DNA from 4 places in the Abyssisolibacter fermentans genome. Region 1 is predicted to be linked to each of the others. Evidence: riboswitches for the same ligand, from Rfam matches in the RefSeq annotation. Region 1 holds a riboswitch; each other region holds the start of a gene.

Region 1 (8,563 bases):
GATTCCTGCATGGCTCCCTCAAGTATAGCAAAGAACTAAAACAAATTCATTAAATTCGTTATTCTCCCACATATATTTACTATAATAGAATCATAAACCTTACTAACTTGAGTTTAAAATCTTTGAAGCGTTTATGTAACATCATTGTATTATTTAATTCGTTTCAACATATATTCCAGCAACTCAGGATTGCTGTAAAAATGTATATGTGCATATCCTGCAAGTGTATTGTTTTTTAGAAAACCACATTTCCATTGTTTATTTATAACACCATTTCTTATCTTGTAGACATCGTAGGCAGTAGTAATATCACTATCTGCTATAACCTTCGAACGATGAAATTCATGTGCTTTTGTCCTCATTTTAAATACATCAACTTCTACATATCCAAATCTTTGCAGTCTCCCTGTCATTTCTGACCTAGCATCAAAGTAACCTGTCATTTCAAAAACTTCGTCATCTAACGTTTTTATTTCTTTTGTCAGATACATCAAACCACCACATTCTGCATATGCTAGCATGCCATTGTCCAAGGCTTTTTTAAGATTACTTCTAAATTTAGTGTTATCACTCAATTCTTTTGCAAATACTTCTGGAAAACCGCCTCCTATGTATAAGCCATCTACATCTTGTGGTATATCATCATCATTTATAGGGCTAAATGGTATCAACTCTATACCCATCTCTTTCAAAAGCTTTAGATTGTCATCATAATAGAAGCTAAATGCTTTATCACATGCATATCCTATTTTTATACCTTTCATTTTACCTTTTAACTTTTCACATGGATTTTTAGCACTTTCCATTACTTCTGCGGAGCTTGCTATAGCTTCTAATGCATCTATGTCAACATACTTTTCAATTAAGTCTGCTAATTCATCCACTTTTTTTCTCAACTCTGCAACCTCTTGTGCAGGTATTAGTCCAAGATGTCTGCTTTCTAATGAAATACCTAATTTATTTGGTAGATAACCTAAACATGGTATTCCTAAATCACTTTCTATGCAGTTTTTTAACAAATCATAATGTGCCTTACCTGATAATCTGTTTATGATTATTCCTTTTATATCAACAGCTTCATCATATTTTTTATATCCTAAGACCATAGCAGATATACTTGATGACATTCCTCTGCCATCTACTACTAATATAACTGGAGCTTTTAATAGTTTTGATACATGTGCTGAACTGCCATTATCTTTTTTTATTCCAAATCCATCATATAAACCCATAACTCCTTCAATTACTGATATTTCCTTTGAATTCCTTTGAAACAAATACTTTAAGCTGTTTTCATCAAGCATCCAGCTATCTAAATTATGTGAAGGATTACCTGTAACAAATTCATGAAATTGTGGATCTATATAATCTGGTCCAACTTTAAATGGCGAAACTTTTCTTCCTCTTTTATTTAAAGCAGCCATGATACCTAAGCTAACAGTAGTCTTACCTGTACCGCTTGCTGTACCTGCAATCATTATCCTATTCATTAAACTCACCCTTTGTCATACTCAGCATTATACCGTAGCCATTATTATACTCAAGCTCTATTACTGCTCCTAAACCTATCTTAAAATGCCATCTTTTATCTATATCTAAATCTAGTAAATATGTCAGCAAACAGTGTATAATACCACCATGTGTTATTATCAAATACGTACCATTATCATCTAATGATTTAATAAAATCCTTTACTCTTTCTTGCACCTGTATCAAGCTTTCACCTTTAGGAAGCTTATAATTAATATAGTCTTTTGTCCACTCATTCCAAACAGCTTTATGTTTATTTTGTGCTTCTTTAAAATTTAGTCCCTCGAATACACCAAAATTCATTTCTTTTAACCTGCCGTCTTCTATTATAGGTATTTTACGATTAATTCTCTGCCCAATAATCCTTGCTCTTGGCATAGGACTAGTATAAATACTATCAAAGTCTAATTCATCTAATTTACTGACTAAAGCTTCTAATTGCTTCATTCCTTTTTCGGTTATCTCAGATTTAATATGACCAATATATCTTTGTTCAAAATTAGCAACTGTCTCAACATGCCTAACTAATATCAATTTCATTTTATTCACCTCAGTTTGATTTTGCTTTTTTTAAGCAGGTAAAGCTTTTGTCAGTGTGATGACTACATACGAAATCAATAAAAATATGCTTTGCATAAACTCTACTGTGAATCCTATTGTATCTCCGGTCATTCCACCTATTCTATTTGTAAAATACTTCACTAAACCAATAGTTAGCAATATAATCCATAATAATATTGCTAATGCTTCTACCCCTACACACAAATATGAAGCTACAGCTGTTATCATTATCGCTAAAACTGCCTCTTTTGTACCGCACGTTTCTATTATTCCTTTACCCATTCCATTTTCTGGTCTGGCATATACACTTATTGAAGCTGCAAAAACTGCACAACATCTTCCGACTATTGGCGTTAATATTATGTATCCTATTTCAACATAGCTGGTTAATACTATATTTAAAGCATATACAAGAAAAATAGCTAATACTCCAAATGTACCTACTCTACTGTCCTTCATTATTTCTAAAGCTCTTTCTTTACCTCTATTACTAAAAACTCCATCAATTGAATCTGCTAATCCATCTATATGAAGTCCACCTGTTATCCAAATATAACAAACCCATATAAATACGCTCACTACTGGTTTGTCAAAACACCTAGATGACAATGCTACTAAATACATAAATCCACCTATTATTAGACCTACTAATGGCATCATGAAAATAGCATTTAGAAAATCCTCGCTTTTATACTTGAAGTTTATCTTTATTGGTATCCTTGTTAAAAAAGTTATCATTAATAAAAAGCCTTTCATATTAATTACCTCACTTAATTTTTAATGGTATTCCTGATACTGTTAAAAAAACATCATCTGCAATACTTGCTATATATTGATTTACTCTACCTGCAATGTCTCTAAAAATTCTTCCCATTCTATATGCCGGTACAATACCCATACCAAGCTCATTTGTTACAATTATAATACTCTTGTCATATGACCTTAAAGTATCTATTAATTCATTTACTTCTTTAAATATATCTTCTTCTAAAGAGTCAATTTGTGCCATAGAGCAATTATCAAAATCAAGACCACTATCTAATAATAAATTAGAGACTAAAACAGTCATGCAATCGAGTAATAACAAGTCAGCTTCTTGAAATTCTGGCATAGCTTTCATACTTGAAAACTCTTTGTATCTTTCTATGGTACTCCAATAGCTTGGTCTTGATGCCTTATGCTTCTTTATTCTATCCTTCATACCATCATCAAACGGTATAGCTGTTGCAATATATGTAACTTTTTTATTTGATTCTCTAGCTAAGCGTTCTGCATAAGTACTCTTTCCGCTTCTAGCTCCACCTGTCACAAGTGTTATGTTCATCTATTTCACCCCTTGCTGTTTCTTTTAAAGCACATATCAATTTCTCATTGTCCTCATGCTTTTTTAAAGCCAATCTAAAGAATGTATTGTCTAAACCCGAGAAATCCTCGCAGGTTCTTATGTATATACCTTTTTTTAATAATTTGTCTTTTAATAGCTCTGCATTTGATTCTTTAACCTTACAAAGATGAAAATTTGTTGAGCTCTTGTAAACTTTTATTGCTTCAAGCTCTTTTAAATTATCATATACATATTCTTTTTCTGCTTTATACCAATCAAGAGTCTTATTAATATACTCTTGATTTTCCAATAAAACGGGTACTGATATTAATGACAGATAATTCACGCTCCAAGGTTCTTTATATTCATTCATTTTTGCTATTATATTTTTATTGCTTACGCCAAAACCTAATCTCAATCCCGGAACTGCAAAAAATTTAGTCATTGATCTGAGTATAAATAAAGGATATGATGACACATATTTAATCAAAGATTCTTTATTAGAAAATTCTATGAACGATTCATCTACAAATAATATACTGTTTATTTCTTTTACAGCTTCTAGTATTTCATTCATTTTACAAATATCATGATATGTACCTGTTGGGTTATTTGGATTGCATATAACTACTACATCCGGCTTAAGTTCATGCATATAATTTATTAACTCTTTCACATCTAATTCAAATTTGTCCGTATTTAATATATACTCATAAATCTTAGAGCCAATTAATTTAAATGCTCTCTTATATTCATTAAATGTAGGCTGAATTACAAGCACTTTTTTAGGTTTTAATGCTCTAGCAAACAGGTAAATAAGGTCTATTGCACCATTTCCTAATACTAACTCATCATTTTTTAGATTATAGTGATTAGCGATATACTCAATAGTAGATTTTCCATCTATCTCAGGATATTTATGAATTTGCTTTATGCCATCTACTATAGTCTGCTCGAGTTTTTTGGAAACTCCTAATGGGTTAATGTTAACACTAAAATCAATTACATCTTGTTTTGCTCCGTAATATCCACCATGTTTATTCATATGATTTACTCCTTCGTTGTACTGATTTCTACTAAACCTAGTTAATTAGACATATAAAACGCTATTATTGTTACAAGGATTATCAAAGCCTGAGAGCTGTACATTATTTTTACTGCTGATTTTATATCTTCTATATCAATATTTCTGTTTTTATCACCTATAGTAGGTTTGTAGAGTTTTTGTCCAAAATATGTGTTTGTCCCTCCAAGCTGTATGTTTAATAATCCCGCTGCTACTGCTTCTGGGTATCCACAATTTGGACTTTTATGATTTCTTCTGTCTCTTATTAAGATTTTGAATCCATTTGATAAATCGTATTTAAAAAATAAACCACCTAATAACATAAATACTGAACCAATCCTAGCTGGTATATAATTGAGTACATCATCAAACTTAGCAGAGGCACAACCTATCTCTGTATATGGCTGTTGAATATATCCAACCATTGAATCTAGTGTATTTACTGTTTTGTATATATAAACCAACTGCACAGGAAACCCTATCAGAAAACCTATTATAATATAGAACATTGGTGCTAACACACCATCTATAGTGTTTTCTGCTACTGTTTCTACTGTTCCACGAGTTATTTCTTCTTCATTTAGTTCCTTTGTATCTCTACCTACTAAATAAGATAACTGTACTCTTGCCTTTTGTATATCTTTGCTTTTTAAAACTCGATAAACCTTCAGCGCTTCTTCATGTAAACATCTTGAAGCTAGTGAAGTATAGATAAAATATATAATCAATACTGTTTTTACATAATGATGTATATAGCCTGCTAAACCTAGTATTATGCTTAGTATGCTGACAACAATCAGTACACTTAGTATTAATAATATAAATCCACCTGTTTTTAATGATATAATATTTTGTTTTCTTATTTTTTTCTCAAGATAACTTATCAATTTACCTACATATATTATTGGATGAGGCCAAGAAACAGGATCCCCTAAAATGAAATCTAAAAATATGGCTATCAAAAAAACAATTAATTTTTCCATATTATAACCCCATGATTTCCTTAACCTTAGCAATATCTAAGTTTTCCCTGATTAAATCAGCTAGTTTATCATATTCTCTATTTTTATAATCATTATAGCTGATATCATTTTCTTTTAGCTCTAGCCCCTTCTTCTCCATTAGATGCTTTATAATGGCTTTTCTAAACTCATCATTTTCAAAAATACCATGTAGGTATGTTCCAACAACATTACCTTTTTTATTAACAGCACCGTCATTTCTGCCATCTTCTAGTGTTATAAATGGCTTAGTATCTGAGGATAAAGTTGTTTGACCCATGTGTATTTCATATCCACATACATTAGTATCTTTGATATCCTTACACATCTCTAGTTCTTCATTAATAATGCCTGATATCTGTTTAGTTTCTTTAGTTGCAGTTATTATTGTATTTGTATTTAATAATCCAAGACCATTAATTTTATTTGTATTAGATTCAATACTATCTGGATCAGTTATCGTTTGTCCTAATATTTGATAACCGCCGCAAATCCCTATAACAGGTATACCTTTTCTATGTAATTTGTATATAATCCTATCGAATCCAGTGTCATATAAATATCTCATATCTTTTATGGTATTCTTGCTGCCAGGTATTATCAATAAATCTATATTTTCAAAATCATCAGAGTTCAATATATATTTTACATTTATGCCGTGCTCTAATTCCAAAGGCGTAAAATCACTAAAATTTGATATATAAGGGAGCTTTATTACTCCTATATTTATATCTCCTTTCCCTTTGTCTCTAAATCTTTCTGTAACACTATCTTCATCATCAATGTTTAAATCTATATAAGGTATTACTCCTAAGCAAGGTTTATTTATCTTTTCCTCCAGCATTCTAACTCCAGGCATCAAGATGTCAACATTTCCTCTGAATTTATTGATTACAAAACCTTTAACTCTTTCCTGTTCTTCTTTACTTAAAAGCATTAATGTTCCATAAATTGATGCGAACACTCCTCCTCTGTCTATATCTCCTATTAATAAAACAGGAGCATCAACCATCTCTGCCATTCCCATATTAACAATGTCATTGTCTCTTAAATTGATTTCTGCTGGACTACCCGCACCCTCTATTACTATTAAGTCAAATTTTTCATCTAAATTGTTATATGCATCTAATACACATTTTTTTAGTTCTGGCTTCTTTTTATAATAATCAAAGGCTTTCACATTTCCATGTACTTCCCCATTTATTATAACTTGACTTCCTACATCACTTGTAGGTTTTAGTAAAATAGGATTCATATCAACAGTAGGCTCTATACCTGCTGCTTCTGCCTGTACTACTTGAGCTCTTCCCATTTCTTTTCCGTCCTTAGTCACAAATGAATTTAAAGCCATATTTTGAGATTTAAATGGTGCAGTTTTATAACCATCTTGTACTAAAACTCTACACAAACCTGCTGTCAAAATACTCTTTCCAACTGAAGAACCTGTACCTTGAAACATAATATTTTTAGCCATTATATCCACTCCAATTTAATATATTGTCTAGTCATGTTTTAATAATAAACGATATTCTATACACTTGTTTTCTTTATGAAAAAATCTGGATTTTCTGCTTTAAAAAAACACATAAAGCTAATATGTGTTATAAAAATCAACACACTTCCCACCGAAGTAGTTGTAGCTTTAATATTAAAGGCAGGTTTCCTGGCTTATAGATCATCTTACTTTCTTACCTTCCCAACAAGGCTGTTAGTGGTGTAAAGATTTCATCCCTATTTACAGTAGCGGGGGCTGCAGAGGCTTTCAACCTCTTTCCCTCTTAGCTTAATAATAAGTAATAAGCACCTTTAATTTTATTTAGTTTTACTGATTGTATACAATATCTATTAACTATTATATCATTTTATTTCTCAATCTCAATAGATTTTTGATTTGCGCACTGTTGTCTATTTATATGTTAAGGTAATAATTAAGAATTTTAACATACTAACACTACATTTATTAGAACAAGAGAAAATACTAAAATGTATTTTACTAAAGTATTTTCTAGTATTTCTCATATGTTTTATAGTTGTTTATATATTTTTAATACATTGTTGTTTAGAAAATAATCATGCATACCTTTTATCCATGTATAGTCATAATTTTTTTCTTTGTACATATTACTTAGTTTTGATATTTTAGTATCTATATCATAAAAATTTATTAAATTACTAATATTATAGACTATTACATTTTTATCTTCATAAACTATATAATCTATAAGCTGTTTATTCTTATAGTATTTATCTTCAATTTTTATAAAATGATTTTTTTCTGAAATTTCTTTTTTATAAAAACCTTGAAGATACAAAACAGGAAAAAATGTCGTATCAATACCATTATCCGTATAGTTAATTCCAATAGTTGTCATATTTTTAATAGTATAAGGTGGATCAATTGTTACAAAATCTATTTTTTCAGTTAAGTGATATTTTGAAAATGTGGGGACATACGAAAAATTCGGATCAACAAATTCTTTATCAACATTCATATTTATTTGTAAATTAAGTTGCTCTACATTGTATCCATCAACAACTATTTTTTCTGGCTCTTCTCTATTAAATATTATAGCTATACTTATTACTAGCATTAAAGTTATGAGTAATCCCATTTTAACTTTTTTATTCATTTTTCCTCCTAATTTAAATTGATTTAACATTCTTATATTAATTTACAACTTATATTATATCATTATTTTGTAATATTGTAATTTTTTTCTTTATTTTTACATTAAAAAAAGGTCTATTCAAAACCTTTTTTTCTATATTATTTATTGGTATATATACAGTTTGTTATGTACTTACAAAATATAAATTTAACCTTGATTATTCATATAACTTTGAATAGTGTGCCGTATAATTTTGAATTACTGGGTTTAATTAAACAATCCATATTTTAATAATTTTTGTGCATCTGAAAATACATCATCTTCTGTGCTTCCTAGTATTACAGCTAGTACATTTTTGTCTCCTTCTTTCGCAGTTGCTATTAAACAATAACCCGATTCATCTGTATGTCCAGTTTTAAAGCCTGTAGCTTCTTTCATGTACCACTTACTATCTTCTTGAATCAACATATTT
Region 2 (8,563 bases), on a different contig from region 1:
AAGCAATTTTCAGTGCTGTAGAAGGTGCAGAGGATAATAAGCTAGATGGAATAGAAGAATTAAAGAAAATAAATTTTAGTAATAAAGATGTATTGGTAGGAATAACTGCAAGTGGAAGAACTCCATATGTAATTGGTGCAATTAACTATGCTAATGAAATAGGTTCTGTAACAATTGCAGTTACCAACAATGTTGATTCAGCTATTCAAAAAATTGCAAAGGTTTGTATAGCAGTTGTTGTTGGGAGTGAAGCATTAACAGGTTCAACTAGGTTGAAAGCAGGAACTGCACAAAAAATGGTTTTAAATATACTTACAACAGGTTCAATGATAAAGCTAGGTAAAGTCTATGAGAATCTTATGGTTGATGTACAATCAACAAATCTTAAATTAGTAGAGAGATGTAAAAATATAGTTATGGAAGCTACCTCAGTAGATAAAAATATAGCAACTCAATATTTAGAAGAAACAGATTATGATGTTAAATTTGCAATTTTTATGATAAAGTCAAAACTTGATAAAAAGACAGCAAAAGAAGTATTTGAATCATATAAAGGACACATAAGAGAAGCTCTTAAAGCTATAGAAAAACAATAAAGTATATTTAGAAGTATAACGAATAACAAAGTGTAAAATGCTTGAAAATATTAAACTTAGGTAATCTTATTTACATGATAATTATGTTACCTTTGAAATTGATTTAAAAAATAGATTAGGTTGAAACATTTATAATTAGCTATACTAAAATGATTAATATGCTTAATAGAAATTTTTTTAAGCAATAATTGTTATTATTATTTATTATTTAAATTTTCGTATGGTTTGAGTATAAATTCAAAGGTAATTTATTATCAGTAAATATGTAAGCATAATATTTAAATTATATCTTATGTTTTAAAAAAAGGAGGATATATAATGGCTAATGCAAAAATTAAACAAATGAGCCAGAAGATTTTAGAAAAAGTCGGAGGCAAAGAAAACGTTATATCAGTTACACATTGTGCAACTAGACTAAGACTAGTTATTAAAGACAAAGAAATTGTAGACAAAAAAGTCATCAATAAAATTGATGGCGTAATGGGTGTTGTTGAACAAAGTGGACAGCTTCAAATGATATTAGGACCTGGAACAGCAGCTAAAGTAGCTGATGAATTTGGTAAATTAGTAGGAAGAAAAGTTGGGGTTGAAGATGAAATTAAGGTAAGAAAAGAAGAACTTAAAGCAAAAAACAGTACTCCGTTCAAACTATTTCTAAGACACATATCAAACATATTTATTCCACTAATTCCAGCATTCATTGGATGTGGTGTTATATATGGATTAGCAAAAATACTTTTGAATACCGAATGTATAAATAAGAATACTTATTATATTTTATATGTAATTGGTAAATCAATATTTATGTATATGAATATAATGGTTGGTATAAACGCTGCGAAAGAATTTGGTGGAAGTCCTGCATTAGGCGGCGCTATAGCTGGTATTTTAACTTCTCCTAAGCTTGCAAAGATAGTTATTGGCGGTGAAAACCTTATTCCTGGAGAAGGCGGAATTATCGCTGTTTTAATTGCAGTTATATTAGGTGCAATGCTTGAAAAGAAACTAAGAAAAGTAATGCCATCAGTAATAGATTTAATTGCAACACCAACGATAGTATTATTAGTAATTGGTTTAGGTAGTTTATATATATTCCACCCAGCAGGAGCATTTTTGTCAAGTGGACTTAGCTGGTTAGTAAACACTGCTATCGAAAAAGGTGGAATATTTGTAGGAGCTATACTTTCAGGAACATTCTTACCTCTTGTAATGACTGGTCTTCATAGGGTTCTCACACCTATAGAAGTAAGTTTATTGGATAATACAGGATTAGACTTATTAAGACCAATCTTAGCAATGGCAGGTGCAGGACAAGTAGGTGCAGCATTAGCTGTCTATTTCAAAACAAAAAATAAGAGACTTAAAAAAATCATAGGTAGTTCATTACCAGTTGGTATGCTAGGTATAGGAGAACCATTGATGTTTGGTGTTACTTTACCATTAGGTAAACCTTTCCTAACAGCATGTTTAGGATCGATGGTTGGAGGTGCTTATATCTCATTAACTAAAGTAGCTTCAATAGGTATTGGATTGTCTGGATTACCATTAACTTTATTAATACCTTCTAATCAAGTCTTAAACTATATTATAGCAACATTGTTAGCATATGCAGGTGGTTTCGCTTTAACATATATCACTAAATGGGAAGATATGGCTGAAGATTCAGATTCTGAAGAAAACAGTGTAATAAATGAAGTTCTTAATATTAAATAGTATGAAATAACTTGGAGGTAGGGTCATGAAATTTGATTTTCATATACATTCAGTTTTTTCTGACGGAAGCTCTAAAGTTAATATGATTTTTGATATAGCGCAGAAAGAGAATCTTTCTGCGCTTGCAATTACTGATCATGATACAACATTAGGACTTAGCGTTGTTGATAATATAAGTAAAGAATACGGTATTCCATTTGTACCTGCTGTTGAATTTACAGCAATAGAAGAAGGTGTCAAATTTCATGTATTGGCTTATAATATAGATATAGAGTCTAAAGAATTAAAAGATTATTCAGAGCGTTTATTATTATATCTTAATAATAAATCAAGACAGCAGATTAAACTAATGCAAAAAAACGGCATTGAAATTGAAGAGGAAGAGTTTTTTAAAGAAAGCCAAGGAGGACCGCTTTATAGAGCAAAACTGTTAAAAACACTAGCAAGATACGGTTATTTAAAACAAGAAGAAATAATGAGCTGTATAAAAACATATTTTGGTAAAGAAGGGCCGTATTATATAGAAGATAGCTATAAATTTAATGATTTTGGGCAGATTTGTGATTTAATAAAAAGAAACAATGGTATTGTTGTTTTGGCACATCCAGGTAAAATTAAGAAAAAGAATATGGACTTATATAATAAGCTTATAAATAGTGAATTAATTGATGGTCTAGAAGTTTATCACCCATCAAATGATTTCGAAGTAAGAAAAGAATTAATGAAGGTTGTGAAAAAAAAAGATATTTTATTTACAGGTGGATCAGATTATCATGGCGATTATAATAAAAAGAAAACCCCTATTTGTGGTGTAACTATGCCGGATGAGATTTATTATAATCTAAGGTCTTATATGAGGAACAAGTAAGTATTATAATAGTAAAAGAAAAGCTATATTAACGACATATTTTACTTGAAATTATTACGTTTATAAAAATTTTCTGTATTTAATATAAATTATAGGAGGCCATAAATGTTAAATATATTTAGAAGAAAATCAGAAGCTAACATTGTAGCACCTTTAGATGGTGAAGCTATTGATATATCACAAGTTGAAGATGAAGTGTTTTCACAAAAAATGTTAGGTGATGGAATAGCCATAAAGCCGACAAGTGGAGTAGTTGTAGCTCCATGCAATGGGAAAGTAATACAAGTATTCCCAACTAACCATGCAATTGGTATAAAATCGAATGAAGGCTTAGAAATATTGATACATCTAGGATTAGATACAGTTGAATTGAAAGGTGAAGGCTTTAAGCGTCTAGTTAACCAAGGAGACAAAGTTAAAGCAGGGGACAAGCTGGTAGAACTTGATATGGATTTTCTAAGTAAACATGCAAAATCACTAGTAACTCCCATTGTTATAACAAATGGAGCAGAAGTAAAAAGTATGGAGAAATTTTTGGGTACTGTTGTTCGTGGTGAAACAATGGTAATGAAAATAAATAAGTAAATTTCTATTACGAACACTATACTAAAATATAAGCAAACAAATAAATATAGTATAATATAAAGGTTGACAAACTGATAGATAGTTAATATAATCAATTGTGAAAGTAAAAGAATAAAATGATAGGGAAGTTGGTGCAAATCCAACACGGGGTCGCCACTGTAATGGGGAGCTAGCTGTAAGAGACCACTGATTTTTTAAAATTGGGAAGGTGCAGTATGCTGTGAACCTAAGTCAGGATACCTAGATACATAATACTTACGAAACCTAAGTGTTTATGTAACTATGTGTATATACCTCTTACCTATTTTGGCAAGAGGTTTTTTTATATTAATTTATTTGCCCTATTGATATTGAAAGGAGTAGTTTGAATGAAACGAAATATATTTTCATTACTAGTGATATTTGTAGTAAGTACTATGTTTTTTGTAGGTTGTAGTAGTAAAGAAGTTGCTACTGAAAATGATGTAAAAACATTAGCTGATAGTGTAGTAATTGATGATAATACTGTAAAATTTGTAGATGCTATGGGAGATGAAATAACCTTAGATAAAAATCCACAAAAAGTTATATGTTTGTATAATTCTTATCTTGATTTATGGTATGAAGCTCAAGGCAAAGTAATAGGCAGAATAAAAACAAAAGGTGCTGTGCATGAAGAGGCAAAAGACGTTGAAATAGTAGGTACAATGTCACAGCCAAATGCAGAAAAAATATTGTCTATGCAGCCTGATTTAGTTATATTGACACCTAGTATGAAAGGACAAAAAGAAATTATTCCAATATTAAAAGATAATAAAATTCCATATTTAGCGGTAGAATATGAAACATTTGATAAATACATGTATATAATGAGAATATTCACAGCATTAACCAATGACGAAGAAGCATATAATGAAAAAGGAATTAAAATAGAAAAAGAGATAAATGATATAATATCAAAAATACCAACTGAAGGCAATCCAAGCGTATTATTAATGTTTGCATCAACTAAGAGTGTGAAAGTGAAATTGCCAAATTCGACAGTTGGAGCAATGTTAGATGATTTGAAAGCGAATAATATAGCTTATGATGCGAAGTTAACAGAGGAAAAAATGGAGATATTCAGTATGGAAAAAATTATAGAAAGAAACCCAGATTATATTTTGGTACAAACAATGGGTGATGTAGAAAAAATTAAAGATAAATTAATAAAAGATGTAGAGTCCAATCCTGCATGGAAGTCACTAACAGCTGTCAAAGAAGGAAGATATATAATATTACCAAAAGATTTATATCTTTATAAAGCAAATGCAAGATATGCTGAAGCTTACATGGGTTTAGCTAAAATACTGTATCCGGATATTTTTAAATAAATAATGGACAGCCTTCTAGTGTTATTTTCGTGCTTTTTTATAGGGGATGTCTCAAAAAATACATTTGAGACCCCCTTTTTTCAAATGACATCAAAATGCAAATCAATCCAATTGTGCGTTATCTTATAATTTAGCATATAGATATAAAATTATAAGATAAGTTATATATAAGGAGCAAGACATGTTACATACAGAAGAATTAACTAATAAAAAAATTTTATATAAAAAGTATATTATCCTGTTAATTTTGTTTATTTTAATGATAATTAGTTTTTTAATAAGCGTAGCTAAAGGTTCGCTAGATATTAGTGTAACAAAGGTTTTAAAAGCTATTTTTATCGAAACAGATACAATAAATCATCAAATAATTTGGAATATAAGAGTGCCTAGAACATTAGTTGCAGGTTTAGTAGGTATATGTTTATCATTATCTGGCGCAATATTACAAGGTATTATGCGAAATCCATTAGCATCACCAAATATAATAGGAGTTTCTTCAGGAGCTGGATTGGCAGCATTTGTAATTTTCATTCTTTTTCCTGAATATTATTATTTAGTTCCTGTAGGAGCATTCATAGGAGCATTAGCAGCAACTTTGCTAATATATATGTTAGCTTGGAAAAATGGAATTAATCCTATGAGGCTAGTTTTAGCAGGAGTTGCGGTGTCTACTTTATTAAAAGCAGGGATTAATACGTTAATGACTTTTTTTCCAGATAGAGTAGTTGGTGTTATTGGATTTATGGTTGGAGGATTGTCGGCTAGGACGTGGATTCATTTTAATACATTGTGGCCATATGCAATAATTGGAATACTAGGATCATTAATTTTAGCAAAGAAATTAAATGTATTAATGCTAGGAGATGAGGTTGCAACTAGTTTAGGGCTGAATGTAGAAGCGACAAGATTAATATTTATTGTATTAGCATCATTGCTGGCAGCTAGCGCTGTTAGTGTAGTGGGGTTATTAGGATTTGTTGGATTAATAGTACCTCACATATCTAGGTTAATAATAGGTTCGGATTTTAAATATTTATTACCAGCATCTGCAATACTAGGAGCAACAACGCTGATATTATGTGATACCTTAGCAAGATTGTTATTTGATCCAGTTGAAATACCAGTAGGTATAGTAATGGCAGCATTAGGAGCACCATTTTTCTTATATCTTTTAAGAGAAAGGAAGTCAGTTAGCAAATGATATTAGAAGCTAGAAATATTGGTTTTAATTATGATAAAAAAGAAGTACTTAAAGATGTAAATCTATCTATAGATAAAGGAGAAATAGCTGTTATTATAGGACCTAATGGTTGTGGAAAATCTACACTACTAAAAATTCTGATTAGATGTTTAAAACCAAATAGAGGTGAAATATTTTTAGAAGGTAAAGACATAAAGAAAATAAAAAATAATGAAGTAGCGAAAAAGCTAGCAATTCTACCTCAAGCAAAAAATATACCAGCGGACGTAATAGTAGAAACATTAGTTGGATATGGAAGATTCCCACATTTAGGATTTAATAAACGTTTAAAAAAACAAGATTATGAAATAGTAGATTGGGCTATTGAGAAAACGGGACTACAAGATTTAAAAAATAGGGAAGTAGGAACATTATCTGGAGGAGAAAGGCAGCGAGCATGGATTGCAATGGCACTAGCTCAAAAAACAGAGATATTAATATTGGATGAGCCAACTACTTTTTTAGACATATCATACCAGCTTGATATTTTACAATTAATAAAGCAGCTTAACGTAGAATTAGGGTTAACAATAATAATGGTGTTGCATGATTTAAACTTAGCTACTAGATACGCTCATAAAATATATGCTATGAAAGATGGTTCGATATATAAGCAAGGGAAATATGATGAAACTATAGACAATCTTTTATTAAAAGATGTATTTAATATAAAAGCTAGTTTTTTTGATGATGATATAAACAAATGTCCTTTTTTAATTCCTCAACAGATTATAAAAAATAATATTAATTGCTAAAAAAATATCTTTAATAAGTATTTTTCGATAAGATAGTTTTGTGTATAATGCTATAACGGCATTGAGAAGTTTATTTATACAACTCTATTTTTTGAAAAAATAAATTTAATATAAAAAATTATAAAAAACAATGATGGACTCAATATATAGGGTCCTTTTTTGATAAACTTAATTAGATGATAGCTTTTAATATTATCAAAATTTCAAATACAATTAATAAAGATGTGGATATTGTTAATTAATAATATGTAATTTGTAAGTTGTTGTGGACAAAAAAATAATGTGATTATTTAAAATCAACACAAAAGTACGAGAAACTTATTTTTGATGCAATATATTTTTTCATGCTGTCAAAAAAATATATATTTAATATTAAAGTTTTTAATAGTTACGAATAAAAAATAAAAAATGCAACAAATAAAATGACTTTGATAGTTATCTACATGGAATTTATTGTAATAATTCAAGATGTAATATAACAGCAAAATATATGCGCTTTAACTGTGACATATGCAGTATATCGCTATTAGTGGAGTAAAGATTTGTTGGATTACAAGCTTAAGCGAGTAGTTTTTGTTCATAAAGAAATGACTAAAATAAAATAAATCTTGCATAAATAAATTTAAAATGAAAGAATACCAGTCAATAATATGAATATCTTAAAAATAAACTTGCAATATTCTGAAAAAGATTCTTGATTATTCGCATAAAAAATGTTATAATTAAATCAGAAAAAGGTGGAGAGGACGGATAACATGAAGAATCTAAAAGAGAATACTAAAAAAAATTCTGGAGATGTTAATAAAAAAAATAGATACAATTTTAGAAAGTGTGGATCAATAACTTGCATTCATAACATGGGAGAAAAATGCAACTTAGAAATATGTGATATGTACGAAAGAACTTTAATGCAAGAACATTAAGGTTTAATGCAAAATAAATTGAATTGCCCCTTTAAATTAACCTTGATTATTCAATATTATATGAATAATCAAGGTTAATTTATTTTATGCCGATAATCAATAATACTTTTGCATTAAAAAATACATAAATGAAAAACTAAATTTACCTAAAGAAGTTCACTCAAAGGTAAATAATTGTTATAATATAGAATGTATAATCACTAGGGATTGTATGTGAAAAATGTTGATTAAAAGAGGAAAGTTTTTGCGTAATAATTAATAAAGGCTAATTTATTTACAAAAAAACATGAAATAATAGATATATAAACATAAGATAAGGTTTATAGGAGGTAATTTATATGAGATTATTAGAGATGTTTCTTATTTTTTTTAAGATTGGAGGATTTACATTTGGAGGCGGGTTTGCAATGATACCTCTTATTGAAAGAGAGTTGGTTGATAACAAAGGTTGGGCTAATAGAGAGGATATAGTAGATATTTTAGCACTGTGTCAATCAATACCTGGCTCAATAGCAGTGAATTGTGCTACAT
Region 3 (8,563 bases), on a different contig from region 1:
CACTTTTGCCTGAAACTATATAAAATAGTTCTTCTCCTATTGATAAAAGTTTTTTATGCTGATTATCAATATCCTTTATTTGTACACTATATTCTTCCTTCCATTCAAACATTTATATCACCCCTATTTTAGTTTATTATTATATCACTTAATAACAATAGAAAAAAGCCATTTCAGATTAATAATTACTTTTATAAATCTGTTAGTGGAATTATTTCAATATCGAAAACTTTAATATATATTACTTAGAATTATTATTTTTGAATATTTTATGTCATTGTGTTTCATTTTTACATCTAATTGCTAGACATTTAAAAAATCAATTAAAAATCTCTTTATTTTTATTGACATAATTGTAATTAAATGGTGTAAATGATATATTAAAAATGAATAAGTCTATACACGTTTATATGTATTTTATTTAATATCAAATAATAAACATCTAAATAATAGAAAACATATATACACTAATATCTAGGAGGTAATAATATGAAAAAGATATTCACTATAAGTATTGCAATTATGATGTGTATTCTTGGAATATCATGTTCCAATGAAATACCCGTTCAACAAGCAGATACAATAAAGCCTGTAAAAACAATAACATTGAAAAATGAGACAAAACCAGTTTTACTAAATTATATTGGTACTGTTAATTATAATGAAATAAAAAAATTAGGTTTTAAAAGTCCCGGCAAAATTGAAAAAGTTTATATTACTAAAGGTGAAAAAATTTCTAAAGGTTCTCTATTAGCAAAACTTGATACTAAGGATTTAAGGTTTTCATACGAAGCATCTAAAGCTCAATTAGATGCTTCAAAGTCACAATATACTAAGGCTCTAGACGCTTATAACTTTGCTAATGATACATATGAGAGAATTAAAAACATGTATGAAAAAAATGCAATTTCAAAACAAAAATATGAAGAAGCCAAGCTACAACTTGATATAAGACAATCAGAATTAAACCAAGCAAATGAACTAAAAAATCAAGCAAAAGTTGATTTTGACTATAAAGAAAGTTTACTACAGGATGCAACCTTAAAGGCTGATTCAAATGGCTATATTGTTGATACTCTTTTTAAAGAAGGTGAAATGGTAAGTGCAGGTTATCCTGTTGTTGTAGTTAGAAATGATAATAAAATAGTCAACGTTGGGCTGACACAAGAAGATATCGTAAAAACTAAACTTGGTGATACAGCGCAAATAAAAGCTAATAATACAGTAGTCGAAGGAACAATAACTAATATTAGTGAACTTCCTGATACTGATACTAGAACTTATAATGTTGAACTAGCATTAAATGAAAATAATTTTAAAATTGGATTCATAGTTAATGTAGACATACAAATTGGTGAAGAAAATGGTATTTGGATACCTATTAAAAGCATAAAATCAAATAGTCAAGACTATGTATATGTTGTCAATAATGATATTGCAAATGAAAAAATAATACAAATTGAATCTATTCATGAAACCTCCGCTAAGGTTACAGGTCTTAACGATAATGATAAACTTGTAATTCAAGGTATTAGTATGTTAGTTAATGGAGATAAAGTTAGAATTGAAGACTAGAGGTATAAGGATATGAACAGATTAAATTTATTTTAAAGGAGTATAAGATATGAAAAAGAAAATTTGTTCAATATTAGCAGTAGTTTTATTCTTTACATCTCTCCTTTTATCATACGCTGAAGGAGAAACTATAGTGGCAAAAAACTATGATAATTATACACTTGATGAGTGTATAAACGTTGCAATGGAAAATAACTTAACTATAAAACAAATAAGGCAAGAACTAAAAATAAGTGAATTTAACAAAAAACGAACTAACAAAAACACTAAAAAGATTTTGGATAATGATGATACCTTGAGTGATAAGTGGAACAGCTACTATAAAGGTAAAAAGGAAGCTGAAGGAATAAAAAAGAATCTGGATGGTCTTAATCAAGCTTTGCAAAGCTCAGATGATCCTACTAAAACATTAGAAGATATAAAAAATACTATTGACGAAGATACCTATAGACTACTTAAAAGTAAAGGTAACGATAAAACTGCTATAAACCAAGCCATTGAAGGAATGAAAAAAGAAATAGACAATCAAAGCCAACAAGCATTAGATCGATTACAAGCTGGAAAGCAAGAACTTGATGATGCAAACAAAGAAGCCAACAGCGTTCTATCAATGAACCTAGGAATAACCACGAATGTAAAACTAGGCATCAAATCAACTACTGAGTTAATGGATGTCATTGCAGATATTACCTATGACATAACTAAAGCAGGATATGAAATCAGTAAAAAACAAATAGCAATGCTTGTTGAAAAAAACTATTATGAAGTTTTAAAAATGAAAAAAATAGCTAACGTAAAACAAAAATCCTTAGATAGAGCAAACGGTCAATTTGAAATTATAAAAAATGCTTATGATGAAGGTTTAAGGGCTAAAGATGATTTATTACTAGCAAAATCACAAGTAGAACTTATGAAAGCAGATTTAGAAAAAGCTATATCGGATGAAAAAAATGCTAAAATTGATTTAAAAAACACCTTAAATATCCCATTAGATGCCAACATAACTATAGCCGAAGTAAATTTGTCCGCTGAAAATATACCTTCTTTAGAAGATGGAATTAAGCAGGGATTAGAAAAAAGACTTGAAATTCAACAGGCAATGGGACAATATATAATTGACAGCCTGAATCATGAATTAACTGCTAGAACATATCCTGATATAACAAATCAATACAAAGAAGCTTTATATAAAAAAGAATATTCAAATATAAACCTTGAAATTCAGAAAAAAGAGGTAGAAGCTGATATAAGAAAGTCTTATGAAACAATGGTAGCGACAGGCAAAATGTATGAACATGTGAGAAATAGCGTTGAGCAAATGCAGGCAAATCTACAAATAGCAACTTATAGATATAATGAAGGTATAGGCTATGGTAGTTCAAGCCTTAAATCAATAAATTCCGAGGAATTAGGAGGCACTATAATGGAAGTCCTATCAGCCAGCGAGAAATTAGCTGAAGTTGAAGAAAAAGTTGTTGAAATAGAACATGCTAAAAATCTCAGCATAACTAAATACCTTAATTCCATTGGACAATATTAGTAAAAATAGATTAAATATAACTCAAAACCTCTTGCAAATATATCATAATCCTTGCAAGGGGTTTTTATTTTAAAAGGAATAAAAGATATTCTGATTAATTTCTTGACGTTATATTTCTTTTAATATATACTTTGAGAGAACGATTTCTTAATTAGTAATTCTTACAATTTCATAGGTATTATTGGTGTAAAAATAAAATTATATAATTTTATTATTTACTTAATAGGGAAGTTTGGTTTAATTCCAACACGGTCCCGCCACTGTAATGGATAGTGTCTTGTTGCAACCACTGTACTAAAATGTATGGGAAGGTATAAGATACGTTGATTCCTAAGTCAGGAGACCTGCCAATAATAAGGGCACTAATTATTACTCACGAGGATGAGCAAGTGTTAAATTTCAGTAGAATAGTTTTTCAACTTTGTTTTAGTCACCCCTTTTCTAAATGAAAGGTTTATAGTTGTGAGTAAACTAGCCATTTTTGTGCTAGTTTTTTGTGTTCTGTATATTTCCAGTAGATCTAATAGTAGATGTTCAAAAAATAATAAGTGATGGTGAAAAAGATGGAGAAAAAAGTTTATAAATTTTTATTAATTAATTTAGGAATAACAATAATGGCAGTAGGACTATACTATTTCTTGATACCTGCAAATTTAGCTGTTGGTGGAATAACAGGACTTGCAATGGTTATAAATCATTTATTTCCATATATTCATATTGACATTATTATGTTTATCTCAAATATTATACTATTCACACTTGCGTTTTTAATTATTGGTAAAGATTTTGGTGGTTACACTATTTATTGTAGTTTTTTACTAACGGGTATGATATCATTTTTAGGAAAAATATCACCTCTTACAAAACCACTTGTAGATGATATCTTACTGAATCTAATTTTTGGTATATTAATTCAAGGCATTGGAATGGGGATTGTGTTTTTTCAAAATGCATCTACTGGTGGTACAGATATTGTTGCAAAGATTATAAATAAATTTACAAATATTGAAATTGGCAAGGCGTTGTTACTATCTGATTTCTTAATAACTCTTTCAGCAGGCTTAGTTTTTGGTATAAAATTAGGATTATACGCTTTATTAGGCATTATAACTAATGCTCTATTAATAGATAAGTTTATTGCCCAATTAAAAGCAAAAATAAATGTTGTTGTTGTAAGTAATGAAAATAGTAAAATAAATGACTTTATTATTAATGAACTTGAAAGAGGTACTACTCTTTATAAAGCGGTTGGAGGCTTTTCAAACAATAATAAAAACATCATTAATGTTGTATTAAATAGAAGAGAATACATACAATTGAAAAATTATATAAAATCAGTTGATCAACATGCTTTTGTATCTGTACATTATGTTCATGAAGTTTTAGGTGAAGGCTTTGATTTAGCGTTAAAAAATCTATAATATAAAAAATGGGCGTCTCAAAATAATCTTAGACATCCATTTTTTTATCTGCTTCACTCAAACATTTTTTCAATATATTTAGTATCAAAATCTTTATCTAATCTATAAGTTTTACTATATCGTTTTTTATTAAGTTCTTCATTAAATATGATTTGAATATACATATCACCAAGTATTTCAACTGAAATTTCAAGTTGATTGCTTTTAGAGAAAAAAATCATATATGTTTTACCACTGTACTTTAAGTAATCTTTATACCATACTCTTTTATATTTGCGAGTAAACAGAAAATTATATAACTCATCTATCTTAGCTTTATCGTTTATAGTTATTGCACTATTACAAAACGCACCATTTTTATCTAATACCATTTGATTTATTACTATTCTATCAAATTTAATATCAGACGCTTTATCAGTCATTCTCTGAGGTATTTGATAATAAGCTATTGTCATTACGATTATTAAAAATACAATTAGAAATATTTTTTTCATTGTTTCCATTCTATTATACCAAAATATACGTATTACACCCCTTTTTCATATTTTTCTATTCCTTGTTCATTATAACATTAAATCGTTGTCTAATTTTGTAATTTTTAAGAATGGATTCTATTATATTTTGTACCATATGTATTACTATCATATTTTAAGCTATTCAATGATAAATATATTTTATTTATTAATAATTGGTTATAATAATTGAATTTGTAATTATTAACTATAGTAAATATTTTATTTTGATATAAAACAAACCTTCCTGAAAACTTATTATAATTAATCAAGAAGGTTGGTTTAGAAAAGTTTCTTATTTGCTAAATTTAAAATAATAATTTTTATAAATTACAAAATAATATCTATTAAATATTAAAATAATCAGCTGTAAGCTTTAATATCTCCTCTGCAGCTAGTATACCCTTTACAGTCGTATAATTCATGCACTTCATTTTGTTGTCTGCTATATCACATATGCCCCCATGCTTTGGTACTATAAAATAATTACATACCTTCGCCATATCTAAATCCAAAGAAGAATCCCCTGATGCAGCTATATCACTTATATTTTCTCTTTGGGCTATAAATTTAACTGCATCGCCTTTATTAACATATCTAGGAATAAAATATAACTTTCTGCCATGCCTTGTAGTAATCCAATTTTGTGTTTCCAGCCATTTAGAGTAAGCTTGTAATTCTTTCTCTGGTATATTATCTTCCTCTATTATGCAGTAAAAAAACATATCATCTGCTATTCTAAGCTTTTTTACCCAAACATCCGATTTAATCCTTTCAAATTCTTTTATAGCATCATTTATATTAATACAGTTATCAGTTATTTTTCTAAATATAGTTTTACGCCATATTTCACTAATTTTATTATTTTCTAATATAATGCCACCATTTGCTACTACAGAATATTTTAAATCTAGTTCTTGTACTATTTTTATACGCCTAAACTGTTCTAATGTCCTTGTAGTAACCGGTACAAACAGTAGTCTATCCTTTATTGATTTTAATAAATCTATGGACTTTTGCGTCATGTATGATATAGGGTAACCTTCAAATTTTTCTACTATACGTACATCAGATGTGTTTAAAATTTCTTCGTTAATTAATTTTTTACTATATATAAGAGTCCTATCCAAATCACTAGCATAAAGCATTTTATTCTCTCCTTAGACTTTTTATTAACCCACAGCATTCATAAGCTAATAAATCATATTTTTCTACAGGTACATTTCTCTCTTTTGCAAGTTGTATTATATGCTCTAGACTAGCTGATTCTTCTTTGATAAGTATTTTCCACGGTACTCTTCTCAATAAAACTCTGGTAGTTTCTCCTACTCCAGGTTTAATAAAATTTATGTTTTGTATATCAAATTCACTTTGAAGTCTTTGAACATCCTTTAATCCAATCCATGTAGTTTTTAGATTGTATTCATTACTTTCGATTTCTTTTATCCCACATGCAACTTTATCATCTATATACTTAAATTGTTCAGCAATTGTATCTATGAATAAATTTGAAACATCTTCATCTATCAATTCTTCATAAAATTTCGCTCCATGAAAATCATCTTCACCTATTAAATCCTTCCTGTGAACTGTTCTACTTACTAAACCAGATACTGTTGAATTCAAACAAGCACTTGGAATCAAAAAATCTTCTCTTGTACCATAAATAGTAGTACAATGTGCTGGGTCAGCTATTACAGCAAGCCTATCATCTATATTAGTTAAATATTTTTCATTGAAATTTTTACATGCTTTCGATAGTTCGTTTGTAATAGCTCCCTTGCCAGTCCATCCATCTATAAACTGGATTTGTCTATTCGGATGCTTTCTAAGTATATATTTGATAGAATTTTCATCAATACCCTTACCTCTGATGATTGAAATGCTATAATGAGGTATATCTATATCATATTTATATTTCAAATATCTTTTCAACAAAATACCAGCCGGTGAACCTGCTCTTGCTAAGGAAACAAATACTAAATCTTCTCCTCTAAGTGCTAGTATTCTCTCAGCTACTACTCCAACAGCAACAGCTATTTTATTTCTATTTTGCTTTAATCCTTTGTAGAATATATCCATGTATTTTTCTGAAGGCTTATATTCTATAGGAAGCATTTCAGAATAATGAATACCTGATTGTATAGCTTGTTCTCTCTGTTCATTATTTTGCTCTTTAATCAGTTCACCTATATCCTTTAAGAGAAATATAACATCATCTTTACTATAACTACTTTTTATAAACATATTTGCTGAATTATCATGCTTGTTTTCTATCAACCAAATCACCTCTTTTACTTGTAGCATGTGTAACTATATAAACCTTTTTGACTCCTGTTCCTTTTATAGCTTCTATAAAAGATTCCAAACTTCCATCTAAACCTTCCCTTTCAAGAAAAACAAATATATCATCATAATAGTTTTTAGGGATATTATAAACGAAATTTTGTACACTGTTATCATTCGGACTTTTAAATGTATATTTGTTTTGAACTCCATATTTTTGAGTTTTACTAGCATAAATAGGACTTCTTGTAGTAGAATGATATTTTATTCCAACTCCCATATAGGTTGCTATTTTCATAGGTATATACATAAATTCCTCTGTACCTAAGCAAAGTGTTTTAGAACCTGTTCTCATATTTTTTAGTTTTTCACCACAAATATTAGCTAAATTTTCGAGCTTTTCATTGTCAATATTATCTATACCAAATCGCCCTGTATGCTTTAAATAACAACATGTATTTATATTATTGTTACTATCAATAGATTGGCTATTAACAATATCGGTAAATATGTTATCTAAGTATATATACTCTAGCGAAAAATCTTTTGTTTTCGATTTATCAATATTTTTTTCTTCTTCATTAAAGTACTCTGAATTCACGTTATTATAAGCTATTTCACCAGATATTAAAGAAACAGTATCTATTTTTATTCCTAATTCTTCTTCTTTTTGTTTAAATAACTCTTTGTCTTTTTTACTTCTCCAATCTAGTATAGAAACTATACAATATCTTTTTCTAGGATATTTTTTTTGTATGGATTCTATAATATTTATAGTAGTTTTACCTGTCGTAATCTCATCATCTACAAAAACTATAGGTGCATCAGATTTAAGAATAGAAGTTTTTAATGGAAATAACCTATGACTTGTTGCATGAGAATGTTCTTCTTCAAATGAAATTGAATCATTAGGTGTCATTACAATGTCTCTAGTTGTGTGCAAATAAAATGCATTGTTTTCAAAACTGTCAAAAAAACTATGACCTAAGGCTGTAGCGGTTTCAGCAAAACCAATTATTAATGTTTCTTCTGGTAAGTCGAGTCGCTTTTTGTTGATTTGTAAGTATTTTTCTTGAGAATATCTACCACCATTTATAATGTCGCATATTTCATTAGTCAGCTCAAACTTCTGTCCATAAATATTTTCTATATATTTTATACTCAATAATCTACCTGTTAATAAGGCTATTTTAGGATCAATTGGTACATGCTTTCCTAACACTTTACTA
Region 4 (6,058 bases), on a different contig from region 1:
TTTTTCTCCTCTTTTGCATATATTACCTGATACTTTGTATCCACTCTCTGAGCTTTTATCATCTTCTACAGTCAAATGACATCCCATTGGGCATGTTATACAAATCATTTCTTTTTTCATTTACTATGCCTCCTTTATAGATACAGTTATTTGTTCTATATCCTTACCTTTTATTAAATTAGAATCTATTTTAACAATCTCCATTTCACCCGGAGCTAAATGTTTTTTCTTGATTTCCTTTATCACTTTGCCATCAGCTTTGACTTCCATTTTTACATTTTTATATACATTTCTAACTCTCATAAACAACTCTAGATTATCTTCTAAATTTTCTTCTCTGATTATTTGAGGTACTATATACCCGATACCATTTCCCGCACTTGAAGTTATATATTTATCACAAGCTTTAAGCTCACCTTTAACATATTTAGCTGCATTTTTACCTGCTCTTTTACTTTCAGCAGTAACGAAATCAACCAAGTCATGAACATGAACTACATTCCCACTTGCAAAAACACCTTCTATAGAAGTTTCCATACTTTCATTAACTACAGGTCCTGACGTAACTCTATCAAGCTTTATACCTGCATTTTTAGATATTTCATTCTCAGGTATAAGTCCAACAGATAGCAATAAAGTATCGCAAACAAATTCTTTTTCAGTTCCTTTAATAAGTTTTCTGTTTTCATCAACCTGTGCAATAACTACACCTTCAACTCTATCTTTTCCCTTGACTTCAACAACTGTGTGACTTAACATCAAAGGAATGTTATAATCTTCTAAACATTGAACTATATTTCTAGTAAGCCCTCCTGAAAATGGCATTAATTCAGCTACAGCTAAAACTTCTGCTCCCTCTAGAGTAAGTCTTCTAGCCATAATCAACCCAATATCTCCTGAACCTAAAATAACTACTTTTTTTCCTACCATGTACCCTTCCATGTTAATAAATCTTTGAGCCATACCTGCTGTATAAACTCCAGCTGGTCTATATCCAGGAATATTGATAGCACCTCTAGTTCTTTCTCTACAACCCATTGCTAAAATAACAGCCTTTGCATTAATCTTTACAAAGCCGTCAACTGAATTGATAGCACTTACTACTTTATCATCAGAAATATCTAAAACCATAGTATCTAATTTGTACTCTATATTCATTTCTTTAAGCTTTTCAATAAACCTCTGAGCATACTCCGGTCCTGTTAATTCTTCTTTAAATACGTGAAGTCCAAAACCATTATGAATACACTGCTGTAATATACCTCCAAGTTCTCTGTCTCTTTCTATAACTAATATACTTTTTACACCGTTCTCTCTTGCTTCGATAGCTGCTGCCAGACCTGCGGGTCCTCCGCCAACTACAACAATATCATAATTCAACATTGATATACCTCCTGCCACAATTTAGTTAATTACGAAATGCTACACTCCTCAATAATACTACTTTTAAATTTGTTGCAAAAACTAACAATATAGTCACTAGGGAAACATCTAATGTTTCTTTGAAAGCGTGACTTCAAGAGTTCGTTTCTTCATCGCTCTCACTTTAATAAATATGTTGCTCTCTACTCACTGCATTCCTAGGAGTAAGTGATTCACTCAAAATCATAGATTTTGGTTCTCTACTCAAAACGAGCTCTTGCCCAGCCGTCAAAGATTATAAGATGGTTCCCCTCGCCAAAAAATTATGAGCTAAACATTAAAAGTTATTCATTTTATTTAATATGCATTTTGCATCTACCTATAATCTAATTTGTCTTTGTTTCATTTGTGATAATATAAGAATTCTTTTCAGATTTAACAATAGTTGAAATATCAACATCTAACTCACGAGCTAATATCTCCATAACTCTAGGACCACAGAATCCGCCTTGACATCTTCCCATACCTGGTCTTGCTCTTCTCTTAACTCCATCAACAGTTCTAGCTCCAACTTTTCTTTGGATTATATCTACTATTTCTCCTTCTGTGATATTTTCACATCTGCATATTATTCTTCCATATCTTGAATCCTTCTTTATTACCTCAGCCTTTTGTTCATCAGTAAGCTCCATAAATCTTATCACTGGTCTTCTAACAGGATTAAAGTTTTTATTCTCTTTAATATCACCAGTAATATCAAATAATAATTTTACAACATAATCTGCAATAGCAGGAGATGCAGATAATCCAGGTGATTTAATTCCTGCAACATTTATAAATCCTTTTGCATCTTTAGCCTCAGCAATTATGAAATCTCCACCCGTTGGTTCAGCTCTTAACCCTGCAAAAGATGTTATTACTTGATTAAACGGAATGTTATCACATGATTTAGCAGCATATTCTCTTACAAGATTCATTCTATCAGATGTAGTACTTATATCTTCTTTATCATCAATATCCTGTGAATCAGGACCTACTAACAAATTACCATGAACAGTAGGTGTTATCAGTACACCCTTGCCTAATTTAGTAGGGCATTGGAATATTACAGAGTTAAACAGATTTCCTGCACTCTTATCCAATAAATAATATTGACCTTTTCTCGGAGTAATCTTAAATTCTGGCTCTGCTACCATAGCATTTATTTTATCCGCATATACACCAGCACAGTTTATAACATATTTTGCATCTATTTCACCATCATTAGTAGTGATTTTATAACCATCAGTTGTTTTATTGATGTTTTTCACCTCATTGTTCAATCTTATTTCAACACCATTTTCAACTGCATTCTCAGCTAAAGCAACAGCAAGCTCCCACGGTCCAACTATACCCGCAGTAGGCGCTTGTAAAGCTCCAACAACATTTTCACTAATGTTTGGTTCTAAAGCTCTAGCTTCATCACCATTTAATATTTTTAAATCTGGTATATTTAACTTCAATCCATTTTTATATAATTTATCTAAGGTTTTCATATCTTCATCATCAAATCCTAAAACTAAAGAACCTATTCTTTTAAAAGGTACATCCAGTTCACTACAAACTTTGTCAAACATAGAGTTTCCTAAAGCATTAAGTTTTCCTTTTAAGCTATCATAATCTGCATCATAACCCGCATGAACAATAGCACTATTTGCCTTAGTAGTTCCATTTGCAACATCATTATCTTTTTCAACTATTACAATTTTCAAATCATATCGAGATAATTCTCTTGCAATAAAAGTTCCTATTACACCTGCTCCAATCACAGCAACATCATACATATAAAACCCCTCCACTTATGGTATTAAGAATATTTATATAAGCAAAAAAGCCGTCACAAATATTCCCCATAGTTAATGGAAAAATTTGAAACGGCTCTCCTATTCTCTTAGCCAATATTCTATTGTTAATTTCAGTATAGCACATTAAACTATTATTGTAAATAAAATTATATTGATAAATTATTAACTTACTCGTAGACATTACTCTTATTTGATGTTATACTATTAACGAACAGAACACAAATATTTCAAAAGGCTCACATAATAAATGTGATTAAAAGGGAAGTCAAGTGAAATTCTTGCACAGCCCCCGCTGCCGTAATTACTTGTTTGATATCAAAATGCCACTGAATTATTTTGGGAAGGCGATATTCAAGCTATAAGTAAGAGTCGGAAGACCTACCTTTATGAAAATATACAATCATACTTCGGTGGGAAGTATAGTATAGCATTTTAGTCTAAACTAACTATGTCTATAATACCGCCTTTATGGCGGTTTTTTTATGTTGTTCCCTACGAAGTAACCCCTACCATTTATATTAGGGCAAATAAATAATTTTTGCCCTAATAAATATTAATATAAGAGGAGTGTTACACATGAAAAAGTTATTATTATTATTATTAGTTTCAGTTTTATCTTTTAGTTTACTAGCAGGTTGTTCTAATTCTAAAACAACAGGAACAGAGCAAAATAATGAAAAAGAGGTTTCTAAATGTGACCCAAACAAAAAAGCAGTACTTGTAGTCAGCTTTGGTACAAGCCACAATGAAACACGCAAATTAACAATAGAAGCAACAGAAGCAAAAATAGCAAAAGCATTTCCTGATTATGATTTCAAAAAAGCATTTACATCTCAGTTTATAATTAACAAACTGAAAAAAAGAGATGGTTTAGAAATAGATAATGTAAAGCAAGCACTAGAAAAACTTGTAAGTGAAGGCTATGGTGAAGTACTCATTCAATCACTACATGTAATGAATGGAGCTGAATACCACGACACCCTTGAATTAGTTAACAATTATAAAGATAAATTCGAAAAAATAACATTTGGTAATCCCTTGTTAACAAGTCCTGAAGATTACATGAATTTAGTTGATGTACTTTCAAAAGAAATCCCAACACTTAAAGAAGATGAAGCATTATTCTTCATGGGACATGGTACACATCATTTTTCAAATTCAGCATATGCGTGCTTAGATTACACATTCAAATATAAAGGCTATGATAATATTTATATCGGAACTGTAGAAGGTTATCCATCATTAGATACACTATTAGATATTACAAAAGATAAGAATTACAAGAAAATTTACTTAATGCCACTAATGGTAGTAGCTGGTGATCATGCAAAGAATGACATGGCAGGAGACGAAGAAGATTCATGGAAAATGATTTTAGAAAGCAAAGGTTATAAAGTAGAACCAATAATAAAAGGTTTAGGTCAAATAGAAGGAGTTCAAGACTTATATATCCAGCACCTAAAAGATTCTTTAAATACTCAAGAAGCAGAATAAGATAATATTTTTAAAAAGGAAATTTCCACATTTATATATAAGTAAGCACTCATTAAAAACCTCACTAAAGCCTGAGTCTAATACTAACTCAGGCTTTTTCATTTAGACTCTAAGAAAATTAAGTTTCAAAAAAATAAATGTAATAAAAAAGGCTGATATATTAAATACCATATGAGTTAAGATACTATGCTCAACATCTTTTTTATATAATATGTAACTAAAAGCTAATCCTGCTGGTAATACTTGAACATATTTAATCCAGTTATTAGCTAAAGTTCCAGAATGCAAATACATCCATGTAATAGTTGGAATAAGAACAGCAAGCACTATTGATATTTTTCTTTTTTTCCCAAACCAACGTAAAAATATATTAATTGCAAAAAATCGATAAATTATTTCTTCACTTAGAGGTGCTATTAAGCAAATAACTATAATATTATTTATTACAGCAATCAATTTTGATCCTGATCCTTGCAACAAATCCCCTGCTAAATTATCATTCATTTCAGGTTTAAAAATACCAAATACCAATGTTGTCCAAATTAATAATATAAGACTAGTTTTAAAAATCAACGCCCAATCTATATTTTTAAAACTAAATTTTCCTTTCAAATAACTGCTTCCTGTTAACCAATTTATATCTGATAATGATTGTGCTACTCTTAATTCTCCTTTTAATATAGCATAGTTAATAAACAACCCTAAAAACAAGCCTGTTACAAAAAACGGGTCCAAATTTTTATATGTAATATTTATCAATATAAGATTAACAAAACTTAGTGCTGTAATAGTCATTGCTATTTTTTTACATTTAGCTTTATATTTAAGCGAATACTCTTTAGTAGGTTTATAAAAAATAATCAAAAAAACTAGTATCACAATTCCAATTAAAAACTCTGAAAAACTATTAATCGATAGATGCATGAAATTTCTCCCCCTTTATATATATAATTCAACAATCTATAAATACACACATCTACATTATTTCTATATTTATTATCAAAACCCTTTTATTTCTTGTAAAATATCGCTCTTTTTTGTTAAAACATAATAATATTCGGAATATATTGTTACTTCGTAATAGATTAAAACAAAAGCGTCTAAGGTCGCGTTAATATTGATTGTTCATATAATTTTTTCTAATCACATCTACTCTAATCAAACAGTAATCAACTGCTCTAGTAACTGTTTCAACCAACAAATTCACTAGGGCTCAATCTGAGGTTTCTTTGTAGGTGACTTTTAAGAAGTAATTTTTTCAATGCTTCTATAAAATGATAAAAATTACTTCTTTACAGGAACAGCAAAGATTCTCAGATTCGTGTCCCTCTCCACTTGGTAATGAATCTCCATCATTT

What was found. Region 1 has a riboswitch for cobalamin ahead of AYC61_RS06400 (cobyric acid synthase). Riboswitches for the same ligand answer to the same signal wherever they lie in the genome.
Region 2: another riboswitch for cobalamin. It lies ahead of AYC61_RS14765 (ABC transporter substrate-binding protein); the one in region 1 lies ahead of AYC61_RS06400 (cobyric acid synthase).
Region 3: another riboswitch for cobalamin. It lies ahead of AYC61_RS16885 (YitT family protein); the one in region 1 lies ahead of AYC61_RS06400 (cobyric acid synthase).
Region 4: another riboswitch for cobalamin. It lies ahead of AYC61_RS19420 (sirohydrochlorin cobaltochelatase); the one in region 1 lies ahead of AYC61_RS06400 (cobyric acid synthase).

The regions. Positions count from the first base shown of each region.
Region 1 is NZ_LOHE01000040.1:14,712-23,274, forward strand. Features, by position in the region: gene AYC61_RS06370 (cobyrinic acid a,c-diamide synthase CobB) at 150-1,490, opposite strand; gene AYC61_RS06375 (histidine phosphatase family protein) at 1,483-2,070, opposite strand; gene cobS (adenosylcobinamide-GDP ribazoletransferase) at 2,101-2,847, opposite strand; gene cobU (bifunctional adenosylcobinamide kinase/adenosylcobinamide-phosphate guanylyltransferase) at 2,858-3,415, opposite strand; gene cobD (threonine-phosphate decarboxylase CobD) at 3,384-4,460, opposite strand; gene cbiB (adenosylcobinamide-phosphate synthase CbiB) at 4,502-5,464, opposite strand; gene AYC61_RS06400 (cobyric acid synthase) at 5,466-6,956, opposite strand; cobalamin riboswitch at 7,119-7,305, opposite strand; gene AYC61_RS06405 (hypothetical protein) at 7,507-8,112, opposite strand; gene AYC61_RS06410 (D-alanyl-D-alanine carboxypeptidase family protein) at 8,359-8,563, opposite strand, start outside.
Region 2 is NZ_LOHE01000076.1:15,695-24,257, reverse strand. Features, by position in the region: gene murQ (N-acetylmuramic acid 6-phosphate etherase) at 1-596, shown strand, start outside; gene AYC61_RS14780 (PTS transporter subunit EIIC) at 915-2,309, shown strand; gene AYC61_RS14775 (PHP domain-containing protein) at 2,335-3,177, shown strand; gene AYC61_RS14770 (PTS sugar transporter subunit IIA) at 3,283-3,762, shown strand; cobalamin riboswitch at 3,838-4,021, shown strand; gene AYC61_RS14765 (ABC transporter substrate-binding protein) at 4,131-5,114, shown strand; gene AYC61_RS14760 (FecCD family ABC transporter permease) at 5,296-6,315, shown strand; gene AYC61_RS14755 (ABC transporter ATP-binding protein) at 6,312-7,109, shown strand; gene AYC61_RS21365 (hypothetical protein) at 7,865-8,032, shown strand; gene AYC61_RS14750 (chromate transporter) at 8,371-8,563, shown strand, end outside.
Region 3 is NZ_LOHE01000085.1:32,149-40,711, reverse strand. Features, by position in the region: gene AYC61_RS16900 (bacteriohemerythrin) at 1-112, opposite strand, end outside; gene AYC61_RS16895 (efflux RND transporter periplasmic adaptor subunit) at 490-1,575, shown strand; gene AYC61_RS16890 (TolC family protein) at 1,625-3,115, shown strand; cobalamin riboswitch at 3,281-3,481, shown strand; gene AYC61_RS16885 (YitT family protein) at 3,667-4,536, shown strand; gene AYC61_RS16880 (hypothetical protein) at 4,590-5,030, opposite strand; gene AYC61_RS16875 (HAD family hydrolase) at 5,396-6,196, opposite strand; gene AYC61_RS16870 (cysteine protease StiP family protein) at 6,198-7,337, opposite strand; gene AYC61_RS16865 (phosphoribosyltransferase family protein) at 7,309-8,563, opposite strand, start outside.
Region 4 is NZ_LOHE01000108.1:128-6,185, reverse strand. Features, by position in the region: gene AYC61_RS19435 (DUF1667 domain-containing protein) at 1-120, opposite strand, end outside; gene AYC61_RS19430 (FAD-dependent oxidoreductase) at 124-1,380, opposite strand; gene AYC61_RS19425 (NAD(P)/FAD-dependent oxidoreductase) at 1,749-3,185, opposite strand; cobalamin riboswitch at 3,422-3,606, shown strand; gene AYC61_RS19420 (sirohydrochlorin cobaltochelatase) at 3,783-4,700, shown strand; gene AYC61_RS19415 (type II CAAX endopeptidase family protein) at 4,803-5,624, opposite strand; gene AYC61_RS21490 (hypothetical protein) at 5,968-6,058, opposite strand, start outside.